DNA from 3 places in the Nonomuraea sp. NPDC003201 genome. Region 1 is predicted to be linked to each of the others. Evidence: riboswitches for the same ligand, from Rfam matches in the RefSeq annotation. Region 1 holds a riboswitch; each other region holds the start of a gene.

Evidence for each region. Region 1 has a riboswitch for cyclic di-AMP ahead of ACWDX9_RS19735 (C40 family peptidase). Riboswitches for the same ligand answer to the same signal wherever they lie in the genome.
Region 2: linked by a shared signal. The riboswitch ahead of ACWDX9_RS39785 (coiled-coil domain-containing protein) and the one ahead of ACWDX9_RS19735 (C40 family peptidase) in region 1 are both predicted to bind cyclic di-AMP.
Region 3: linked by a shared signal. The riboswitch ahead of ACWDX9_RS30150 (hypothetical protein) and the one ahead of ACWDX9_RS19735 (C40 family peptidase) in region 1 are both predicted to bind cyclic di-AMP.

What each region holds. Positions count from the first base shown of each region.
Region 1 covers NZ_JBSFTC010000048.1:30,196-37,785, reverse strand. Annotated here, with positions in the region: gene ACWDX9_RS19755 (DsbA family protein) at 1-318, opposite strand, end outside; gene ACWDX9_RS19750 (O-methyltransferase) at 378-1,022, shown strand; gene ACWDX9_RS19745 (branched-chain amino acid aminotransferase) at 1,061-2,158, opposite strand; gene ACWDX9_RS19740 (3-isopropylmalate dehydrogenase) at 2,374-3,420, opposite strand; cyclic di-AMP (ydaO/yuaA leader) riboswitch at 3,522-3,665, shown strand; gene ACWDX9_RS19735 (C40 family peptidase) at 3,714-4,244, shown strand; gene ACWDX9_RS19730 (ROK family transcriptional regulator) at 4,277-5,443, opposite strand; gene ACWDX9_RS19725 (sugar ABC transporter substrate-binding protein) at 5,545-6,636, shown strand; gene ACWDX9_RS19720 (ATP-binding cassette domain-containing protein) at 6,637-7,356, shown strand; gene ACWDX9_RS19715 (sugar ABC transporter permease) at 7,353-7,590, shown strand, end outside.
Region 2 covers NZ_JBSFTC010000173.1:6,186-13,775, reverse strand. Annotated here, with positions in the region: gene ACWDX9_RS39790 (DinB family protein) at 1-277, opposite strand, end outside; gene ACWDX9_RS39785 (coiled-coil domain-containing protein) at 298-1,254, opposite strand; cyclic di-AMP (ydaO/yuaA leader) riboswitch at 1,260-1,401, opposite strand; gene galT (galactose-1-phosphate uridylyltransferase) at 1,467-2,546, opposite strand; gene ACWDX9_RS39775 (DeoR/GlpR family DNA-binding transcription regulator) at 2,543-3,319, opposite strand; gene ACWDX9_RS39770 (50S ribosomal protein bL37) at 3,465-3,542, shown strand; gene ACWDX9_RS39765 (TrpB-like pyridoxal phosphate-dependent enzyme) at 3,578-4,888, opposite strand; gene ACWDX9_RS39760 (uridine kinase) at 4,927-5,553, opposite strand; gene ACWDX9_RS39755 (hypothetical protein) at 5,556-6,137, opposite strand; tRNA gene ACWDX9_RS39750 (tRNA-Gly) at 6,393-6,466, opposite strand; tRNA gene ACWDX9_RS39745 (tRNA-Pro) at 6,556-6,632, shown strand; gene ACWDX9_RS39740 (MmcQ/YjbR family DNA-binding protein) at 6,683-7,033, opposite strand; gene ACWDX9_RS39735 (M50 family metallopeptidase) at 7,044-7,590, opposite strand, start outside.
Region 3 covers NZ_JBSFTC010000102.1:718-8,307, reverse strand. Annotated here, with positions in the region: gene ACWDX9_RS30155 (alpha/beta fold hydrolase) at 1-245, opposite strand, end outside; gene ACWDX9_RS30150 (hypothetical protein) at 284-976, opposite strand; cyclic di-AMP (ydaO/yuaA leader) riboswitch at 1,163-1,297, opposite strand; gene ACWDX9_RS30145 (DUF5302 domain-containing protein) at 1,467-1,667, opposite strand; gene ACWDX9_RS30140 (MDR family MFS transporter) at 1,716-3,164, opposite strand; gene ACWDX9_RS30135 (PadR family transcriptional regulator) at 3,221-3,715, shown strand; gene ACWDX9_RS30130 (rod shape-determining protein) at 3,827-4,795, shown strand; gene ACWDX9_RS30125 (hypothetical protein) at 4,854-5,294, shown strand; gene ACWDX9_RS30120 (ABC transporter permease) at 5,332-6,552, opposite strand; gene ACWDX9_RS30115 (ABC transporter ATP-binding protein) at 6,552-7,247, opposite strand; partial or broken gene ACWDX9_RS30110 (efflux RND transporter periplasmic adaptor subunit) at 7,244-7,590, opposite strand, start outside.

The DNA of each region.
Region 1 (7,590 bases):
GATGGAGTTGGAGCGCATGGGCTCGTCCTGGAAGATCGTCACCGGGTGGAAGACGACCTTGACCTTGCCCTCCAGGGCGAGTTTCCTGATGGTGCCGTCTACCTTGGCGTGCATGTCCTTGCAGACCGGGCAGTCGAAGTCCTCGTACACGTCCAGCACGGGGGCGTCCCCGCCCCGGTCGGCCAGGACCATCGATCCGTCCATCTGCCGGGTCAGCCGCACCCCGTCGGACGACCGGCCCGGCTCCGAGAACGACACCACCCCGAGTATGGCGATGGCCACGCACGCGAGCGCCACCGCCAGCAACCGCTTCATCATCAGCCCACTCTCACCTCATTGATCGCGCAGACCCTACCCGATGCCGGGAGAATGGATATATGAAGGCATACCTCCTAGATCCCGCCGTAGCACAGTACGTCCTCGCGCACACGACCCCGCCCGACGCCCTGCTGGACGAGCTGGCGAAGGAGACGCTCAGCGCCACCGGGGACGCCGCCGGCATGCAGATCTCGCCCGACCAGGGCACCTTCCTGACCATGATCACCCAGCTCGTGGCGCCCCAGGTCGTCGTCGAGGTGGGGACGTTCACCGGCTACTCGTCCGTGTGCATCGCCAGGGGCCTGTCCGGCGGGCGGCTGCACTGCTTCGACGTGAGCGACGAGTGGACCTCCGTCGCCCGCCGCTACTGGCGCGAGGCCGGGGTGGAGGACCGCGTGACGCTCACGCTCGGCCCCGCGCTGGAGACGCTCGCCGCCTTCGACCAGACTGTCGACCTGGCCTTCCTCGACGCCGACAAGGGCAACTACCCCGGCTACTACGAGCTGCTCATGGAGCGCCTGCGGCCCGGCGGCCTGATCGTGGCGGACAACACGCTGCGCCGGGGCCACGTGGCGGACCCGGCGCACGAGGAGCAGACCACCGTGGACATCCGGCAGTTCAACGACCTGGTGATGGAGGATCCGCGGGTGACGGTCCTCTTGCTGCCGGTCGCGGACGGGATGACCCTGATCAGGAAGAACTAGGCGCGGCGGCCGGGCCCTCGCGGACCCGGCCGTCCCCACTAGACGATCTTGTGGATCCAGTTGTGGGCGTCGGGGCGGGCGCCGTACTGGATGCCCACCAGCTCCTCACGCACCCGCATCGTCACCGGGCCGGGGTTGCCGTCGGCGACGCTCCAGGAGCGGTCGGCGCCCTTCACGGTGCCCACCGGCGTGACCACGGCCGCCGTGCCGCACGCGAACACCTCGGTGAGCTCGCCGGACTCGCATCCGGCCTGCCACTCGTCGATCGAGATGAGGCGCTCCTCGGTCTCCAGGCCCAGGTCGCCGGCCAGCTCCAGGATGGAGTCCCTGGTGATGCCGGGCAGCAGGGTGCCGGTCAGCGCGGGGGTGACGAGCTTGCCGCCGAGGACGAAGAACAGGTTCATCCCGCCCATCTCCTCGACGTACTTGTGCTCGTGGGCGTCCAGCCACACCACCTGGTCGCAGCCGTTCTCCACGGCCTGCCGCTGCGCGACGAACGCGGCCGCGTAGTTGCCGCCGCACTTCGCGAAGCCCGTGCCGCCGGGGGCGGCCCGCGTGTACTCGGTGGACAGCCAGACGGAGACGGGCTTGAGCCCACCCGTGAAGTACGAGGCCGCCGGGGAGGCGATGACCATGTACTTGTACGACTTCGACGGGTAGTTGACGCCGAGCCCCGCCTGGGTGGCGATCATGAAGGGGCGCAGGTAGAGGCTGTGACCCTCGGTCGTGGGCACCCATTCCTTGTCGGTCTGGACGAGGAGTTCGAGCGACTCCACGAAAGCCTCCTCCGGCAGCTCCGGCATGGCCATCCGGAGCGCGGAGCGGTTGAAGCGGGCGGCGTTCGCGTACGGGCGGAACGCGACGATCGAGCCGTTGGCCTGGCGGTAGGCCTTGAGCCCCTCGAACAGCTCCTGCGCGTAGTGGAAGACCGAGGTCGCCGGGTCGAGCGAGAGCGGGCCGTACGGAAGGAGCTTGGCGTCGTGCCAGCCCTGCCCCTCGGTGTAGTCGATCGAGACCATGTGATCCGTGAAGGTCTGCCCGAAGCCGGGGTTCGCCAGTACCTGCTCCCGCTCGGCCGCGGTGCGAGCGTGGTCGGATAGCTGCACGTCGAAGCTGAGCTTCTGAGCGATGGTCATGACGTCGGTCCTTCTCTCTGCGAATCTGCCCAAATCTACAGAAATCTGCGGATCGGTGCTGGTAAGCGGGCGCTGCCCGGAAGGCAGCCCCGGTACTTCCTATTGTCTCGCTATATGGGATGGCAAGCGGCCAATGCGGCGATCAGCCCTTTTGGACGCAAAAAAGCGCCTGGCGGCCCTCGTCGGACCACCAGGCGCGTTGGGGCTAGGCGGTCCTAGCCGGATACTCGCGCGGTGATGTCGTCACCGATCTCGTGGGTGGTGCGACCCGCCCAGCCGGCCAGCCGCTCGAGGATGTCATCGGCGACCGCCTGCTCGACCTTGGCCGCCTCGGTGTGCAGGCCGAGGTGGTCGAGGAGCATGGCGACGGACAGGATGGTCGCGGTGGGGTCGGCCTTGCCCTGACCGGCGATGTCCGGGGCGCTGCCGTGCACCGGCTCGAACATGCTCGGCGCGGACCGCTCGGGGTTGATGTTGCCGCTGGCGGCCAGGCCGATGCCGCCCGCGATGGCGGCGCCCAGGTCGGTGATGATGTCGCCGAACAGGTTGTCGGTGACGACCACGTCGAACCGCTCCGGCTGGCTCACGAAGAACATCGAGGCCGCGTCGATGTGGCAGTAGTCGGTCGTGACGTCGGGATATTCCGCCGCCAGGCGGTTGACCGTGCGCTGCCACAGGTCACCGGCGAAGGTGAGGACGTTGGTCTTGTGGACGAGCGTCAGCTTCTTGCGCGGCCGCGTGACGGCCTTCTCGAACGCGTAGCGCACCACGCGCTCGACACCGTAGGCGGTGTTGAGCGACTCCTGGGTGGCGATCTCGTGCGGGGTGCCGCGCCGCATGGCGCCACCGGTGCCCGCGTAGAGGCCCTCGGTGCCCTCGCGGACGACGATCATGTCGATGTTCTCCGGCGGCGTGTCGGCCAGCGGGGTCTCCACGCCGGGGAACAGCTTGACCGGGCGCAGGTTGACGTAGTGGTCGAACTCGAAGCGGAGCCGCAGCAGCAGATCGCGCTCGAGGATGCCCGGCGGCACGCTGGGGTCGCCCACGGCGCCGAGCAGGATCGCGTCGTAGCCGCGCAGCTCTTCGAGCACGGCGTCGGGCAGCGTCTCGCCGGTACGGTGATAGCGTGCGGCTCCCAGGTCGTAGTGAGTGGGCTCGATCTTCGTGCCCACTGCCTCCAGGACCTTGAGCCCTTCGGCCACGACCTCGGTGCCGATCCCATCGCCGGGGATGACGGCCAGACGGATGTTACGCGACTCCATGGGCGGTACCTTACCGCGTCGTCTCGGCTGACGAACACTTCATCTCATCTTTCGGACGCCCCCTTTGTCCGGTATTGCGGTTCTTTGACCGTTTCGTTAAAGTCACCGACCAGCCTAATCCGCGCGCCGTTGCGTGGAGCCGGGGACCCACATTCCCCCTGGGGCGAGTCGGCATCCCCATGCCGTAGGGCTACTTCCAGGCCCGAGCCCGTCAGCTAACCCGGCCGGCCTTATGGAAGGACAGACCCCTGTCTCGAATCGCCATTGTCCTGGCGGCGGGCGCCGCCGGGCTCATGCTGGCCTCCCCCGCCCATGCCTCGTCCAAGATCGACGACCTCACCACCCTGACCGGCGGCCAGATCAAAAAAATCCAGGAGAAACAGGCTCCGAAGCCCGCCTGGAAGGTCGCCATCAAGTTCGCCATGAGCAAGCGCGGCACCCCGTACGTGTGGGGCGGCGCCAGCCCGAGCGGCTACGACTGCTCCGGGCTCATGCTCAGGGCGTACGAGCACGCCGGAATCGAACTCCCCCGCACCGCCGCCGAACAGTACGGCGCGTTCACCAAGAAGATCGCCTGGCAGGACCTCAAACCCGGCGATCTGGTCTTCTTCCACGGCCTCGGGCATGTCGGGATGATCTCCCGGCCCGGCTACATGGTCCACTCGCCGCACACGGGTGACGTGGTCAAGGAAGAGCGCCTGACCTCCTGGCGCAGGGACTCCTTCGTGGGTGGCGTCCGCCCCGACCGCAAGGGCGTACGGCTCTGGTCCAAGCTCCAGGAGCAGCGCGACGAAACACCCACCACCCTCACGGCCACCCTGTAGGAGGCCGCGGCGTCCGCCTCCCCACGCGACGGTCAGGGGAGGCGGGCGTCGAAGATGAGGTCCCAGGCACGGGTCCTGGCGTGGGCCACCGCGCCCAGCAGGACGCCGCTGTCCCCCAGCGTGCTGGCCACCACCGAGGGCCGCAGCGGGCCGAGCTCGGCGATGCGGGCCTCGATGGCCTCCCCCAGGAGGTCCAGGTTGCGGCCCACGCCGCCGCTGAGCACGATCACCTCCGGATCCAGCACGGCGGCCACCGCCACCAGCAGGCCGCCGATGCGGCGCCCCTCGGCCTCCACCACCGAGCGGGCCACGCCGTCGCCGGAGGCCGCCGCGGCGAAGACCTTCTTGGCCGTCTCCAGGCTCAGGCCGGCGGCGCGGGCCGCGCGGACCACTCCGGGCGCGGCGGCGACCGCCTCCGTGGCGCCGTGGGCCAGGGCGTCGCCCGCCGGCGGCGCCGGGTCCTCGGTCGCGGGCACGTACGAGACCTCCCCCGCCGCTCCCCGGGCGCCCACGTACAGCTCACCGTTGATCACGATGCCCATCCCGACGCCGGTGCCGACGGACACCAGCGCGAAGTTGGACTTGCCGCGCCCCGCCCCGTGCGTGTGCTCGCCGACGGCGGCCAGGTTGATGTCGTTCTCGATGACGAGGTCGACCTCCATCTCGGCGCGCAGGCGCTCGGCCAGGTCGGAGCCGGGCAGGTTGGGGGCGAACTCCAGGCGGCCGAGCTCCGGGTTGTACACGCCGGGCGTGCCGACGACGGCGCAGGCGATGGCGGGCCAGTCGACGACGGCCTCGCGGGCGGCGGCCCGGCACAGCTGTCCGACCAGGACGGCCAGTTCGGCGGAGGTGAGGGCGGTGTTGCGCCCGTCCCTCCGGCCGGCGAATTTCCCGCGCAGGTCGGCGACGGCGACCCTGATCCAGTCACGCCCGATGTCGACGCCGGCGACGTGGGTGGCGGCGGCGTTGACGTCGTACAGGGACGTGACCGGCCCCGGGCGGCCGGAGACCTCGCCGACGAGGTGAACGAGCCCGTCCTCCTCCAGCCCGGCCAGGGCCGCGGACACCGTGGGCTTCGACAGGCCGGTGACCTTGGCGAGGTCGGCGCGCGAGGCGGGGCCGTGCTCCTGAAGATGGTCGAGCAGGCGGCGCTCGTTCAGCACTCGCAGCAGCCGCGGATTACCCAGGTCGCCCCGCATCTCACCCTCCCTTGAAGAAGCAAACCCTAGCCAACTCGCCTGATAGTAAATTACCTTTCTTACCAAGCACAGGGGCGGCACATCCGGAAGGACGAAGTGCGATGCACCGAGCATGGCGATCAATCCCTGTCGCGGCGGTCCTCCTGGCCGCCGCCTGTGGAAACACCGGCAACAGCACCGGCGCCACCACCACGACCACGCAGGGCCAGGGCGGCAAGACGATCGCGCTGTTCCTGCCCGAGTCCAAGACCACCCGGTACGAGGCGTTCGACCGCCCGCTGTTCGAGGCGAAGGTCAAGTCGCTCTGCCCCGACTGCAAGATCCTCTACAGCAACGCCGAGCAGGACGCCCCCAAGCAGCAGCAACAGGTCGAGGCCGCGCTCACCCAGCAGGCCGACGTGCTCGTGCTCGACGCCGTGGACGCCAACGCCGTGGCTCCCCTGGTGAACCAGGCCAAGCAGAAGAAGGTCCCGGTCATCGCCTACGACCGGCTGATCTCGGGCATCGACTACGCGTACTACGTCTCGTTCAACAACGTACGGGTGGGTGAGATGCAGGGCCAGGCCCTGCTCGACGCCATGACCGCCAGGGGCACGGCGGCGAAGGGCCAGATCGTGATGATCCACGGCTCCCCCACCGACCCCAGCTCGGCCGACTACAAGAAGGGCGCCAAGAGCGTGCTGGACGGGAAGGTGAAGGTCGGCAGGGAGTTCGACACGCCGGACTGGAGCCCCGACAAGGCGCAGCAGGAGATGGAGCAGGCCATCACCGCGCTGGGCAAGGACACCATCACCGGCGTGCTGTCCGCGAACGACGGCATGGCGGGCGGCGCGATCGCGGCCATGAAGCGCGCGGGCTACAAGCAGCTCCCGCCGATCACCGGCCAGGACGCCGAGCTGGCCGCCGTCCAGCGCATTCTCACCGGCGAGCAGTACATGACCATATATCTGGACATCAGGGCGGAGGCGGAGAAGTCCGCCGAGCTCGCCGTCGCGGTCGCCAAGGGCGAGCAGCCCACCGCGCCCGCCAAGGTCAACAACGGCACGGCCGACATCCCGGCGTTCCTCCTCGACCCCATCCCCGTCACGACCGACAAGGTCAAGGACACGATCGTCAAGGACGGCTTCTACACCGCCGCCCAGCTCTGCACGGGCGAGGTCAAGGCCGCCTGCGAGAAGCAGGGCATCGAGTAGATGCTCTCGGCGACAGACATCTCCAAACGGTACGGGGCGGTCCAGGCGCTCGACGGGGCCCGCCTGGACCTGCGCCCCGGCGAGGTCGTGGCCCTCATGGGCGACAACGGCGCGGGCAAGTCCACGCTGGTCAAGGCCATCTCGGGGGTCGTGACGCCGGACGCCGGCACGATCACCGTGGACGGCTCGCCGGTCAGGATCGCCAACCCGCACGACGCGCAGGCCCTCGGCGTCTCGACCGTCTACCAGGACCTCGCGCTCTGCGAGAACCTCGACGTCGTGGCCAACCTCTTCCTGGGCACCGAGCGCCGCCGCGGCTCGCTCCTGCGCCACATCGCCATGGAACGCGCGACCCGCGAGCTCCTCGGCCAGCTCGACGTGCGCATCAGGGACATCAGGGTGCCGGTCGCCATGCTGTCGGGCGGCCAGCGGCAGTCGGTGGCCATCGCCAGGGCGCTCATCGGCGAGCCGCGGCTGGTCATCCTCGACGAGCCCACGGCGGCCCTGGGGGTCGAGCAGACGGCGCAGGTGCTGGCGCTGATCGGGCGGCTGCGCGAGCGCGGGCTCGCGGTGCTGGTCATCTCGCACAACCTCGCCGACGTACGCGCGGTGAGCGACCGCGTGGTGGTGCTGCGGCTGGGCCGCAACGCCGGCGAGTTCACCACGGCCACCGCCTCCCAGGAGGAGATCGTGGCCGCGATCACGGGGGCAGGGACATGACCGACACGCTGGTACGCAGCCCGTACACGCCGAAGGTCGCCGTCGAGCGGCTGCGCCAGGGGGACGTCGGCGCGTGGCCGGTGGTCGGCGGGCTGATCGCGATCGCGATCGTGTTCAGCACGCTGAACGACCGCTTCCTGTCCCCCGAGAACCTCACCAACCTCGTGCTCCAGATGGCCGCCACCGGCACGATCGCGCTGGGCATCATCATGGTGCTGCTGCTCGGCGAGATCG
Region 2 (7,590 bases), on a different contig from region 1:
CCTTGAAGTCGGCGTCGTTGTCGCGGTCCTTGTCCCACAGCTTGGGGAGGTCCTCGCCGTTCAGCACGCGGCGGAACCAGGAGCGTTCGACGTTCGCCATGTGCCGGACCAGGCCGAGCAGGGACATGGTCGAGGGTGAGACGGAGCGCAGGCGCAGCTGATCGTCCGACAGGCCCGCGCATTTGACGGCGAGGGTGCCGCGGTGCCATTCGAGCCAGTTGTTCAGCGTGGTCCGCTCGTCGCCGGTGAGAGCGGGCGGGATCCGGGTGTCAGTCATGATGTCCGACCTTATCCAGCTCAGTACATCGAGATGTGGACGTGGTCGTAGTGGTTCTCGGTGACGCTGCCGCGGTCCGACATGGCCCGCCAGCCCGAGCCCATGTTGATGCGCTGCTTCCAGATCACGTACTTGACGCCGAGCTTGCCCTTGTTCTTGAGCGCCCAATCCGCGATGCGGTCGCCCAGGGCGTTGTTGATGGCCGCGGGCATCGTGCCGCCGGTGCTCATCATGAAGTCGCAGGCCCGCCCGAGCGGGTGCTCGCCGCTGGAGCCCGAGCGGAAGCAGCCCACCGTGAACGGCAGCTTGAAGTTCTTGGCCAGCTCCGCCTTCATCAGCCGTGTACGGGCCGTGATGTTGTCCGAGCCCGAGGGCAGTTCCGGCGCCCAGCTCCCGTCGGACTTGCGGCCGGGACCGAGCGGCACGAGGTCCTGGAGCTTGCTCTTGATGTCGTCGATGATGTCCTCGGCCTCGGAACGCTGCTCGGTCACGTCCTTGGCGTCCACGCCGATCTGGGTGGCCAGCGCGGCGGCCTCGTCGGAGGCCTTCTTCTTGTCGTCGCGGGCCTTGGCCACCCCCTGGACGAGGGCCTGCTGCTCGGCCGTCAGCTGCTCGAGCAGGGCGGCGCCGCCGCCGTTCTGGACCATCAGGACGGAGGGCAGCGACGGGTCGTGGTTCTGGTAGCGCATCCTGGCGAGGTCGCCGACCCGCTGCTCGGCGGCGGCCAGCGTCTTCTCCGCGGCCGCCAGCCGCTCCTTGGCCGCCTTGGCGGCCGCCTGCGCCTTGGACAGCTCGACGCGCTTGAGGTTGTACTTCTCGATGAGCTTGTCGATCTTGCTGTTGAGCTGCTTGAGCTGGGCGCGGAGCTCGGTCTCCGAGGGCTTGGGGGCCGCCGAGGCCGCGGTCGCCGGCAGGAGGGCGACGGCTGCGGCGGCGACGAGGCCGATGGCAAGAGTCGCGGGGGACGGAGCCGCCACGTGGATGTTCCTCTCCCTCTGCCGGCCGGGTTAGCTGACGGGTTCGGGCTGGGAGCTGCGTGCCCTACCACCGAAGTGGATTCACCCCAGGTGCGGGTGGGTCCCCGGCTCCCGGGCGACTCGCCCGGGATTAGGCGTGTGCCTGCTGTTACGGCCAGGCACAAAAGGGATATTAGTGGTAGATCACGAGTAACGCGACCCCCATTAGAAATCTAATAGTGATCTACCTGTGATCGAATCATCCTAGCGGCCTCCTCCGGCAGCACGTCGTTCACGAACGCCCCCATCGCGGACTCCGACCCGGCCAGGTACTTGAGCTTGCCCGGCGCCCGCCTGATGCTGAACAGCTCCAGGTGCAGATAGCCGAGCTCGCGGTCCTGCCGCACGGGCGCCTGGTGCCAGGCCGAGATGTACGGCATCACCACGCCGAACAGGTCGTCGAAGGCCCGCAGCACCGAGGTGTAGAGGGGCGCGAACGCCGACCGCTCCTCCTCCGTCAGCGCGGCCAGATCGGGCACCTGCCGGTGCGGGTAGATGTGCACCTCGTACGGCCACCGCGCGGCGGCCGGCACGAACGCCGTCCACAGCTCGTTGGAGGCCACCACGCGCGTCCCGGCGGCCCGCTCGGCGGCCAGCACGTCGGCGAACAGGTTCCCCTTCGTGTAGCGCCTGGCGGCGGCGAGCTGGAGCCTGGTCCTGGGCGTGACGTACGGGTAGGCGTAGATCTGGCCGTGCGGGTGGGCCAGCGTGATGCCGATCTCCTCGCCCCGGTTCTCGAAGCAGAACACCTGCTCCACGCCCTCGATCCCGGACAGCTCGGCCGTCCGGTCGGCCCACGCCTCCATGACCAGCTCCACCTGGCCGTCGGAGAGCTGGGAGAACGACGACGAATGCTCAGAGGTGAAGCAGACCACCTCGCACCGCCCCACTCCCGGCCGGACCTCACTCAGGCCCCCCACGTCTGTATAAGTCCCGAAATTGGTGGAGAAGGAGGGGAATCGGTTCTCGAACACCACCACGTCGTAGTCGTACGCCGGGATCTCCGACGAGCGCGTGTCCGACGACGGGCACAGCGGGCACTCGTTCGCCGAGCCGGTCGGCTGGAACGTGCGCGTCTGCCGGTGCCCCGCCATCGCGATCCACTCCTCGGTCAGCGGGTCGTAGCGCAGCTCGGAGGCCACCGGCCGGGGGTCGAGCACCCGCCGGTCGATCGCGCTCCGGTCGGCGTCGTCCCGCTGATCGAAGTAGATCAGCTCACGGCCGTCGGCCAGATGGGTGATGGTGCGCTTCACGAGCCCTCCGCGATGATCAGTTCTCCGGCCCGTTCGGCCAGCTCCATGCGTGCGTCCTCAGGCAGCCCCGCGTCGCTGACGACCACGTCGGCCTCGGTCAGCTCGGCGATGGTGCTGATGCCGACCGTGTTCCACTTCGTGTGGTCGGCGGGGATGACCAGCCGGTTGGCGGCCGCCACCAGCTCCCTGTCGGTCTCCGATTCCAGCAGGTTGGGGGTGGTGAACCCGGCCCGCACGCTCATCCCGTGCACGCCGAGGAACAGCGTGTCCACGTGCAGGCGGCGGATCGCGGCCACGGCCACCGGGCCCACCAGCGCGTCGGACGGCGTGCGCACGCCGCCGGTCAGCACGACCGTGCGGTCGGAACGCGGGTTGCGGTGGAAGACCTCGGCGACGGGGATCGAATTGGTGATCACCGTCAGCTCGGGGACGGCGATCAGGTGGCGGGCCAGCGCCCACGTGGTGGTGCCCGCCGAGAGCGCCACGGCCGTGCCAGGCCGGACGAGGCCGGCCGCGCGGCGCGCGATGGCCTCCTTCTCCTGCTGCTGGCGGGCCGACTTGGCGGTGAAGCCCGGCTCCTCGGTGGAGCCGGGGCCGAGGGCGGTGGCACCGCCGTGCACCTTCTCCAGCAACCCGCGCTCGGCCAGCACCTCGAGGTCCCGACGGATGGTCATGTCGGATACGCCCAGCTCGCGGACCAGGTCCGCGACCCGGACGCCGCCGTTGCTGCGCACGCGTTCGAGGATCGTCTGCTGACGCTGCTGTGCGAGCACGCCCGCTCCTTCCAACAGATTCCACCAAATTATGACACGGAATTGTTGGGGAATGTTAGTTCGCGTGCTGCGCTTGCGCTGGTCAGCACGGGCGGGGAGGCTCGTGGCGTAGCCGATCATCGGCCCGATCACCGGAGGCGAGCTTATGGCCAGGCGCTCACGCAAGGGCAAGGCACGCAAGAAGAAGAAGGCGAACCACGGCAAGCGCCCCACGGCGCGTTGACCGGGTGGCCGCCTCTTCCGGCGGCCACCCCGCTTTCAGCCCGGCAGCTCGGTCAGGGCCTGCTCGATGCGGTCCTGCGGCAGCGTGTAGTCCTCCAGGTGCCCGGCCAGGTAGCGGTCGTACGCGCCCAGGTCGAAGTGGCCGTGGCCGCAGAGCGCGGTCAGGATCACCTTCTCCTCGCCGCTCTCCTTGCACCGCAGGGCCTCGGCGATCGTCTCCGCGAGCGCGTGCGTGGGCTCCGGGGCGGGCACGATGCCCTCGGTCCTGGCGAAGCGGACACCGGCCTCGAAACACTCGCTCTGGGCGCGGGTGACCGCCTCGAACAGGCCCAGCTCGTACATGTGCGACAGCAGCGGCGACATGCCGTGGTAGCGCAGGCCGCCCGCGTGGATCGGGTCGGGGATGAACGCGTGCCCCAGCGTGTGCATCTTGAGCAGCGGCGTGAGGCCCGCGGTGTCGCCGAAGTCGTAGGCGTACACGCCGCGCGTGAACGACGGGCAGGCGGCCGGCTCGACCGCCCTGAACACGGTCCGTATCCGCCCGGCCAGCTTCTCGCGCAGGAACGGGAAGGTGAGGCCGGCGAAGTTCGAGCCGCCGCCGGTGCAGCCGATGACCAGGTCCGGCATCTCGGGCAGCTGTTCCAGCGCCTCCTCGCCGATCACGGTCTGGTGCAGGAGCACGTGGTTGAGTACCGACCCGAGCGCGTACCGGGCGTCGGGTGTGGCGGCGGCCACCTCGACGGCCTCGCTGATCGCGATGCCCAGGCTGCCGGGCGAGTCCGGGTCGTCCGCCAGCACCTTGCTGCCCGAGCCGGTGACGGGTGACGGGCTGGCGTGGACGGTGGCGCCGTACACCTGCATGAGAGAGCGGCGGTACGGCTTCTGGTCGTACGAGGCCCGCACCATCCAAATCTGGCATTCGAGGTCGAACTGGGAGCAGGCGAACGCCAGGGCCGACCCCCACTGCCCGGCCCCCGTCTCGGTGGTCAGCAGCCGCACCCCTTCGCGGGCGTTGTAGTACGCCTGGGGCACGGCCGTGTTCGCCTTGTGCGACCCGGCGGGCGAGACCCCCTCGTACTTGTAGTAGATCCTGGCCGGCGTATCGAGGGCCTTCTCGAGCCGGCGCGCCCGGATCAGCGGCGTCGGCCGCCAGAGCCGGTAGACGTCGAGCACTTCTCGCGGGATCGGGACGAACCGCTCACCGCTCACCTCCTGGCCGATCAGCTCCATCGGGAAGAGCGGCGCCAGGTCGTCGGGCCCCACGGGCTCGCGCGTCGCCGGGTGCAGCGGCGGCGGAGGCGGGGCGGGCAGGTCGGGAACGATGTTGTACCACTGGCTGGGGATCATCGCCCCAGTCTGCGCCGCTCACGTTCCGTGTTCCAGCATCACGCTTCGCGGGTCATGACGGCGAGTCTGCGGGGATGATCGGCCCTGACCACGACGTCGGCCGCCCGCTGGGGGCGGGCCTCACGCTCGTACCGCTCGTACGCGGGCAGCCGCCACCGCTCGTCCTCGGGCGTCCCGCGCTCCAGCGCCCCCGCCGACAGCCACACGTGCACGCTCACCTCGAACGCCAGCCCCCGTCCCAGCAGCAGCGTCCCGTCCACGATCAGCACGCCGCCCGGGGGCAGCTCCTCGTACGGCACCCGGTACGCCCGGTCGACGCGGCTGTCCCAGAGCCGCGGCAGCACCCGCCCCGAGCCGCCCTCGTCCAAGGGCTCCAGCACTTCCCTCCGGAGCGCCTTGACGTCGAGCCAGTCCTCGTAGAAGGCGTCCGGATCGGTCCTGCCGTGCTCCAGCCGCAGGGACGCGGGCCGCAGGAAGTCGTCCGCCGACACGCGCAGCACGGGCCGCCCGCGCAACCGGAGCGGGGCGACGAGCTCGTCCGCCAGCGTCCCGGGACGCGCCGCCGCCGCCCCGTCCACGGCCATCCGCACCCACCCCGGCCGTCCGGCGACCCGTTCGGCCAGCTCCTCGACGAGGCCGTCACGGGAGATCGCTCGCGCGCGCATGCCTACGATCGCAGGCCCGCCACGAACCGGTCCATCTCCGCGGTCACGTCCCTGAGGATCTCGACCGATCGGACCGGGTCCTCGAATGCCTCCAAGGCGTGATCGGCGCCGGGGACCTCCAGGTACGGGTGGCCCAGCCCACGCGCGACCTCCCCGTCCCAGAGCTTGTCGGCGCTCCCGCCCACCAGCAGCGTGGGCGCCCCGGTGCGGCGCAGCGCCTCGACGACGGCCTCATGCCTGAGCAGCGGGGTGAGCCAGATCGCGGGCAGCCCCCGCTCGGCGGCCAGCGGGGCGGCGAACGTGCCGAGCGACTTGCCGACCAGGAGCAGGCGCTCGGCCCGCTCACCGTCGAGGGCCTGCCGGGCCTGCTCCATGACCCAGCCGGCCGGCTCCCCCGCGTCCTGGGTCGCCGGCGACTGCCACCAGACCTCCCGCACGGACCAGCCGTGCCGCCTGAGGACCGCGCCGGCGAAGTGGAGGAGGGGACGGGCCGGCACGTAGCCCCTTCCGGGAAGCAGCACGGCCACCCGATCAGGATCGCCGTCGTGCCGCGTCGCAGCTCCGAAGATCCTTTCTGGCACCATCCCCCAAGGATAGGCACATCGGCGAAGGCCCGGTCGGCCTCAGGTCCTCACCTGCGCATCCAGCGGTGGACGGATATCCGGTGCCGAGCTCGCCCACTGTCTCGCCACACACGGACACCGGCAGTTCGAAGACTCCCGGGGCGATGCCCTTCGCGTGAAGAGCGCCCACGTACCGACTTCATCTCGGCGGACGCAACTTCGTGAAAGAACTCGAAAGGCCAGGCCGCTTACTCGCCGACCTGGCCTTTCGCCGTCTGGAGCGGACGACGGGAATCGAACCCGCGTAGCTAGTTTGGAAGACTAGGGCTCTACCATTGAGCTACGTCCGCGCGAACCGGTCGAACTCTGGTCTAGACTTCATCCGGTCGTTAGGGCGTAAGCGTACCGGAGTCCCGGAGCGCGTGCGCACTCGGCGAGGCGGGGCGTGGCGCAGCTTGGCAGCGCGCTTGCTTTGGGAGCAAGAAGTCGCAGGTTCAAATCCTGTCGCCCCGACCAGATCGAAGGCCACCTCCACCACGGAGGTGGCCTTCGGCGTTTCACGCCGGTCAGGGCATGCGGGCGATCAGCGACTTCGGGGCGATCCGGCGGTAGGCGTCGGCGACGATCTCCGCGACCTCCGTCCAGTCCACCTCCACGTCCAGGTAGACCCCCAGCCACCCCCGGTGCCCCACGTACGGCGGGCGGAAGAAGCGGTCCGGGTCCTCGGCCACCAGTTCCCCCTGCACCCCGGGAGGCGCGGCGCACCAGAAGGCGAGCCGGTCGTCGTGGTGGTGGTCGGCGAACATCACGAACGTCTTCTTCCCACGGACGAACCAGGTCGGCTCCCCGTGGCTGGGTCGTTCGGTGACCTCCGGCAGCGCGAGGCAGAGGGCGCGCAGCCGTTCCAGGGCGTCCATGGCGGGGGCGTCAGCCGGTCAGCGTGAGCGGGTTGACCAGGTCGGCGTAGACCAGCAGGCCGGCCATGATCATCATGGCGAACGCGATCACGTACGTCAGCGGCAGCACCTTGGCGATGTCCACGTAAGCCGGCTCCGGCCGGCGCATGACCTTGGCGTACGCCCGCTTGATGCCCTCCCACAGCCCGCCGGCGATGTGGCCGCCGTCGAGCGGCAGCAGCGGGATGAGGTTGAACATGCCGATCGCCAGGTTGAACCCGGCCAGCAGGTTGACGAAGAAGGCGATCTTGTTCGTGTTGGACAGGTCGGAGGCGAGGATCTCGCCGCCCATGCGGCCCGCGCCGACCACGCCCACCGGGCCCTCGGGGTCGCGCGCCTCGCCGGAGAAGGCCGCCTGCCAGACGCCGACCATCTTCTGCGGCAGGTTGACGATCGAGCCCGCCACCCGGCCCATCAGCTCGCCCATGTAGCCGGGCACTTGGCCCATACTCTGCTGCTGCATGACCTCCGTGGGCCGGACACCCAGGAAGCCGACGTTCTTGTCGATCTTCTTCGGG
Region 3 (7,590 bases), on a different contig from region 1:
AGATACGGCGAGGGCGTCCCCATCGCGGGAACGCCCTTGTCGTAGAAGTGTGTGGAGAGACCGGCGTCGCGGTTGTCGAACCGTACGACGTGGTGTCCCTGGTCCGCCAGCAGCGCGCAGAGCCCTTCATCCCAGTGGATGAGCTGCGCGCCGAGCCCCATGATGAGGAGCAGGGGGCGCCCCTCGTGCGAGCCGAAGCTCTCGTAGGCGATTTCGATGCCGTTCGCGGCTACGCGGGTGGTCACGAGGACCAGAATGACATTCTGGTCCAGGTCAGTAAAGTTCAGCCCTTGAGAAGATTGCGAACGCGGTCGCTGGCGAGCACCACGCCGCCGCCCACCGCGGCCACGGCGCTGGCCACGACGGCGCCCGTGCCGGCGCTCCACTCTCCGGCCGCGCGCGCCGGCGGCGGCACGGCCACACCGGCCGCCGGGGGCTCAGCCGGGTTGTTGTCACGCTCGGACCAGGCGCCGGTCGAGAACGGGACCGGGTAGTTCTTCTTGCCGGGACCGTTGCCCCACTTGGTGATGACGTAGTCGACCTTGATGTGCCCCTGGCCGCCGACGCCGTCGACGCCGAGCGTCTCCATGTTGAACGAGCCGCCGGTCAGCTCCGCGAACGTCTTGCCGTCCAGGTCGAGCATGACGCCGTTGTTGGAGGGCACGCCCGGGCCGCGGTCGCCGACGAAGAAGGGCAGCTTCTTGCCGTCGTGAATCACGTATCCCTCGGTCATGAGCGGCCAGCTCGGGCTGGCGGCCAGACCTTTCTGCATGGGCTTGCCACTGGCGGGCAGACCGGTGTCCCCGGCGCGGCCGGAGGAGTCGTCCCAGAAGTACGAAGCGGTGGTCGAGCCCTTGAGCAGGACCTTCTCGTCCGTGTTGGAGTCGGCGTGGGCCGCGGTGCCGGCGATGGTGAGCGCGCCGACGGTGGAGGCGGTGAGCAAAGCGAGGGTACGCAGGCAAGATCGTGCAGACATGAAAAGTACAGTCCTTCGCGAGGGGGCAGGGAGGTTGCGCTCACTTGAAAAAGGGCGTAGCAGGGCAAAGCACCTGACAGGGGAATAGCTACGCGGAGCGCGAAACGAGCCTGAGGAAGGGACCGCTCAGAGGGCGGTCGTCATCACGCTGTATGGATGTGCTACGTGATCATTCAAGTTGTGCATTCGTCCTCTCCATCTCGCCTACCGGGTTAGCTGACGGGTTCGGACGTGGAGATGCCCTACCGACACGTGGTCGGATTCACCCCAGGGAGGTGGGTCCCCGGCTCCCGAGTGCTCGGGATTCGGCGCCAGCCGGCTGGTCCCTTTGGGGTAAGGTCCACGCCACCGGCTGGTAAGTGGGCATCACTCTAACCACGTATTCCGGACAAACACAAACAGTTCGTCATGAATCGGTGTAAAGATCTACCTGCCTCCGGCATAGAGAAAGGGGGCACGGCATTGCCGTACCCCCTTGAAATTCCCGGCCTCAGCCGCCGCTTTTGCGCCTGAACGATCTTTTACTCGCAGCCGGACCATGCGTCCCGTGGATCTTCGATGGGTCGCCGCCCTTGCCACCCGCGCCCGAGTCCGCGTGCTGGTTACGCTTGCGCTCCAGCGCCTCGCGGAACTTGCGCTTCATCTCGTCCTCGGGAGTCTCGCTGACTTCCGGCTCCGGTGTTTCCGCCATGAGGACCTCCATGGTGTTGGGGACTATCACAGCTTCGCATGGCGCCGCTTATGACGCGAAACTGGCCTCAACCCTGTTCTGCGGCGTGGCGGGCACCTCCAGTCGCCTGGCCGGCATCGCCACCAGCGCGATCAGGGCGAGCAGCGCCCCCGCCACCCCCAGCGACGGGATGACCGCCGCCGCGGCGGAGGCGTGCGCGGCGGCCAGGCCGTGCACGGGCGCGTCCGCCGTGACCGTCGAGGTGTAGAGGGTGCCGCCGACGGCCAGCGCCACGGAGCCGCCGATCTGGCGGAAGAAGGTCAGGTTCGCGGAGGCGACGCCGATGTACTGCGGCTCGACGGACTGCTGGGAGGCCACGGTCAGGCCGGACAGCATCGGGCCCATGCCCAGCCCGATCAGCAGCATCCAGCCGGCCAGCAGCAGCCCGTCGGTGTGCGCGGTCAGGTTCAGGCAGAGCAGGGTGCCCGCGACGAGCAGGAACGGGGAGGCGACCAGCCACGGCTTGTAGACCCTGGTCCTGGACATGAGCGCACCCATGACGACGCTGCCCAGGACCATGGCCAGCGTCATCGGGTAGATCCTCAGCCCGGACTCGGTGGCGCTGACGCCGAGGGACTGCTGGAAGTAGCGCGGCAGGAACACCACACCGGCGTACATGCAGAAGGCCGTGAAGAAGGACGTGACGTTCACGAGCGTGTAGGTGCGGTTGCCGAACAGGTGCATGGGCATGATCGGGCTGGCCGCCCGCCTCTCGACCAGCACGAACACCGCCAGCAACGCGGCCGCGAGCACGATCGGCCCGGCCACGGAGGCGTCGGTCCAGGTGTTGCCGTCCAGGCCCTTCTCCGTCAGGCCCAGCAGCAGCGCGCTGATGGCCACGGTGAAGACCGCGATGCCCGCGTAGTCGGGGCGCCCGCCGCCGCCCACGCCCGGCCGGTTCGGCAGGCGGCGCGCGACGATCGCGATCAGCACGAGGCCGATCGGCACGTTCACGTAGAAGGCCCACCGCCAGGTCGCGTGGTCGGTGAACAACCCGCCCAGGAACGGCCCGGCCAGGTACGTCAGGCCCATCACGCCGCCGAGCGCGCCCTGCACGCGGGCGCCGTTCGTACCCGGAGGGAACATCTCCATCACCAACGCCATCGACAGCGGCAGCAGCGCGCCCGCGCCGAGCCCCTGCAGCGCGCGGAACGCGATGAGCTGCGGCATGTCCTGCGCCGCCCCGCACAGCGCGGACCCGGCCACGAACACCACCATCCCGATCAGCAGCAGCGCCTTCCTGCCGTGCTGGTCGGAGAGCCGGCCGTAGAGCGGCACGGTCACCGTCGAGGTGAGCAGGTACGCCGTCACCACCCAGACGTAGAGCGTCGTGCCGCCCAACTCGGCCGTGATCCGCGGTAACGCGGTGCCGACGATCGTCTGGTCGAGCATCGCCAGGAACATCCCGCCGAGCACCGCGAGCAAGAGGAGCCCTTGAGGCTTCATGTCATCATTCACATGTGAAGACTGATATGTAAGCCCTGACATGTCAAGTCTTCGATATGCTGGCGCGCATGTCCCTTCGGATCGCGCTTCTCGGGCTGCTCGAGGCTGTGGGCCCGGCGAGCGGGTATGACCTGGCCAAGAAGTTCGAGCACTCGCTCAACCACGTGTGGCAGGCCGGGCACACGCAGATCTATCCCGAGCTGGTGAAGATGGCGGCCGACGGCCTGGTGGCGGCCTCGTCGGAGGGCGCGAGGGGACGCAAGATCTACACGATCACCCCCGAGGGGGCGCGGGAGCTGCACACGTGGCTGGTGGAGCACGAGCCCGTCTTCGTCGTACGCAACGAGACCGCGCTGCAGGCGTTCCTGCTGCCGCTGCTGTCCACGGAGGAGGCGATCGCGGTGGTCGAGCGGATCAAGGCAGGGTACGAGGCACGGCTGGCGGTCCTCGACTGCCGGCCCGCCGGCGTGGTCGGCCACTACGCGCACCGGCTCGGGCTGGCCCAGGTCCGCACCGGCATCGAGTGGGCCGAGGAGACCCTGGCCGCCCTCAGGAGCCGCTGAGCCCCGCCCGCTCAGGTAAAGGGGAACCACTCCGTTCCTGGTGTTGCGTTGGAGCGGCCCAGGAAATAGACCCCGCATGCCCGCCACGATCGCCACGTCCGCAGTCGCGTCATGAGTCTCCTCGGCCGCGATCTGGCGATGGACCTCGGGGGCTCCCGCACGCGGATCTACGTCAGGGGCAAGGGCATCGTGCTCGACGAACCCTCCGCGGTGACGATCGACGGCCGTACCGGCAAGGTCATCGGGTACGGCGCGGACGCGACGGGCGAGGAGATCTGCTGGCCGGTCAGCGGCGGTCTGCCGGCCGACGGCGACCTCGCCCTGCGGATGGTCAAGCACTTCCTGGGCAAGGTGCACCGGCGCCCGCTCGCCAGGCCACGCCTGATCATGGCGCTGCCCGACGGCTCCACGCCGATCGAGCGGGCCACGCTGCGCGACGTGGCGTACGAGGCGGAGGCCAGGCAGATCCGGCTGATCCCGCACTCGCTCGCGGCGGCGCTCGGCGCGGGCCTGCCGGTCCGCGACTACGTGGGCGGCATGGTGATCGACATCGGGCGCGACTCCGCCCGGATCGCCGTGCTCTCCGGCGGGGAGGCCGTGGCCACGACGGCGGTCCCGGGCGGCGGCCGGGCCGTGGACCGGGCCATCGCCCGCCTGGTCGAGCACGAGCACGGCCGCACGATCGACGAACGCGAGGCGGAGGCGGCCAAACACCAGGCCGGCGCCGACGGGAATCCCGTTACCGTACGCGCCAGAGACCCCGAAACCGGTCAGGAGCACGACGTGCGGCTGCCCGTGGAGCGGATCCGGGAGGCGGCCGGTCCGGCGATCGAGTCCATCGTGTGGGCGGCGAGGGAGACCGTCGAGCGCTGCCCCGCCGAGCTGATCGGCGACCTCGGGGAACGCGGCGTGGTGCTGGTGGGGGGCGGCGCGCTGCTCGCGGGGCTCGCGCAGCGGCTGCGGGAGTCCCTGGGCATGCCGGTACGGCGGGCGGAACGGCCGCTGGAGTGCGTGGCGCTCGGCCTCGGCACCTGCGTGGACGACCTGGGACTGCGTGCCCGGCTCCGCCGGCGCCGTTGATCATTCTGTTTTCGCCTTTTGGTGGAGGGCCCCGGACGATCTCGGATATGGTCCGATCGTGCGCGCCTGCCGTCACGGCTTATCCGCGGCGCTCCTCTGCGTCGCGGCGATGACGGCCTGCACGGCGGCGGCCGAGCTGCCCACACTCGAAGACGCCGCCCGGCAGCTCGACTCCGACGGCGGCGCCCTGCTCGGCTCCGCCGACCTCCGGCTGTCGACCGAGTCGCCGGTGGACGACGACTCGTGCGTGCCGGGGCAGGTGCGGCGGTACTTCCGCGCCGAGAGCGACCTCGCCTCCGCCTCCTCGGGGCTGCTGGATCTGCTCCAGGAGATGGGGTACGACAAGGTGGTCGACGACCTGGACCTGCGGGATGGGGATCAGGACGTCTCCGTGCTGCGCAATCCCGAGACACGGCTGACGTTCGAGCTGACCGTGCTCTCCGGCGACCGGCCCGGCGTCCGGGTCATCGGCAAGACCACCTGCTACGCCACCGACTGACACCGCCCGGCCCCTTGGGTCCGCCGCCGGAAGCGCCTCAGGGGGTGGACAGGGCCTCGGTCGGGGAGAGGCGGGAGGCGCGGATGGCGGGGTAGAGGCCGGCCGCGGCGCCGATGGCCAGGGTGGCGGCCAGGCCGCCGACGGTGGCCCAGGCCGGGACCACGGAGGGCCAGCCGCTGTACAGCGCGTACCCCATCGTGACCCCCGTCCCCAGCAGGATCCCCCCTCCCCCGCCAAGCGCCGACAGAAGCAGCGACTCCGCCAGGAACTGGGTGCGGATCTGCCCCCGGGTGGCCCCGAGCGAGCGGCGGAGGCCGATTTCGGCGCGGCGTTCCAGCACCGAGATGACCATCGTGTTGGCCACCCCCACCCCGCCCACGAGCAGGGCCACCGCCCCCACTCCCAGCAGGAGGTTGGCGAACGCCTGGCTGGTCGCCTGCTTGGCGGCCAGGGCGTCGGACGGGCGGGAGACGTCCACCTCGTTGGGCGCCTCCGGGTTGGCGGTGCCGGCCAGCACCTGGCGTACGGCCTCCAGCTTGGACTCCTCCGAACGGGTGTAGAGCGTGGTCGGGTGCCCGTCGAAGCCCAGCCTGGACTCCGCCACCGGCCAGCCCACCAGGACGCCGCTGTCCAGTTCGGTGGCGAGCGCCACCGGGTTCATGACCCCGACGACCGCGAAGCGGACGCCGCCGATCACGACCTGCGTGTCGGGCCCGATCGAGCCCACGCCGAGCCGCTGGGCGGCGGAGGAGCCGAGCACGGCGGCCGGGTAGCGTTCGGTGGCGGTGTTGAGCCAGGTCCCGCTCCGCAGCGTCGCGCCGACGGTGGCGGGCAGGTCGAGGCGGGCCGCGTACGTGGTCATGCCGCCGGTCTGGGCCTCGGGGATCTCCTCCGACCGGTAGACCTTGGCCTCGCTTATGCGCCCGATCGACGAGGCCGCCTGGACGGGGCCGATCCGTTCGATCATCGCCTCCGCGTCCTTCGGCATCTGCGCGGCCTCGCCCATGAGCGTGGTGCCGGACGAGACCGTGAGCAGGTTGGTGCCGAGCGCGGAGAGCGTACGGTCCAGCTCGGCGCCCGACGAGGATGACAGCCCGACCACGCTGACCATGGCCGCGATGCCGATGGCGATGCCGAGCGCCGACAGGAAGGCCCGCAACGGTCGTGTGCGCAGGCCGACCGCCCCGACGCGCATCACGTCGCGGGGCCGCATCCTGGCCGGGGACAACTTCGGCCGGGCCACCTCCACGACGGCCATCACACCGCCTCCAGCGGGACCCGCGCGCTGTCGGAGATGATCCGGCCGTCGCGCATCCGCACCTGCCTGGGCAGGCTGGCGGCGATCTCCCGGTCGTGCGTGATGATCACGATGGTGGTGCCGCTCTCGTTCAGCTCGTGCAGCAGCTCCATCACCCCCGTACCCGACACCGAGTCCAGGGCCCCGGTCGGTTCGTCGGCGAGGAGCAGCGGCGGTTCGCCCGCCACCGCCCTGGCGATGGCCACGCGCTGCCGTTCGCCGCCGGACAGCTCGTGCGGCTCGTGGTCCATCCGGTGCCCGAGCCCCACCCGTTCGAGCGCCTTGGCCGCGCGGCGGCGCCGCTCCGACCGGCTCAGGCCGGTGTAGACGAGGCCGTCGGCCACGTTGTCCAGCGCCGGGACCTTCGCGGCGAGGTGGAACGACTGGAACACGAACCCGATCGTGGTCGCCCGCAGCGCCGACAGCTGGTTGTCGGAGAGCTTGGAGACGTCGTACCCGTCGATGTGGATGGTCCCCGAGGTGGGCCGGTCGAGGGTGCCGACGACGTTGAGCATCGTCGACTTGCCCGAGCCGGACGGCCCGACGATGGCGATCAGCTCGCCGTGCTCGATGCGCAGCGACACCGACCGCAGCGCCGCCACCCCGCCGGGGTACGTCCTGGACACGTCCGTCAGCGCGATCATGGGGTACGTCATTTCGGCATCCCCACGGTCATGCCCTCGGTGAGCCCGTCACCGCTGACCTCGACCCGTCCCCCGGCGAACAGTCCCGTCTCGACCTTGATGTAGCGGGACCTGCCCCCTTCGACGATCTCCAGGCCGTAGCCGCCCTCCTGCAGCGCCACCAGCGCCGCGACCGGCACGGTCAGCACGTTCTTGCGCTGGGAGGCCGTGAACGTCACGTCCACCGCCGCCTTGTCCAGCCCCTTGGCGGACTTGGACTCGCCGATCGAGACCAGCGCCTCGACCCGGGTCTCCGGCTCGGCGTTCTGGCCCTCGCCCGGCTTGACGACCGTGGCCACCTCGGTGACCTTGCCCC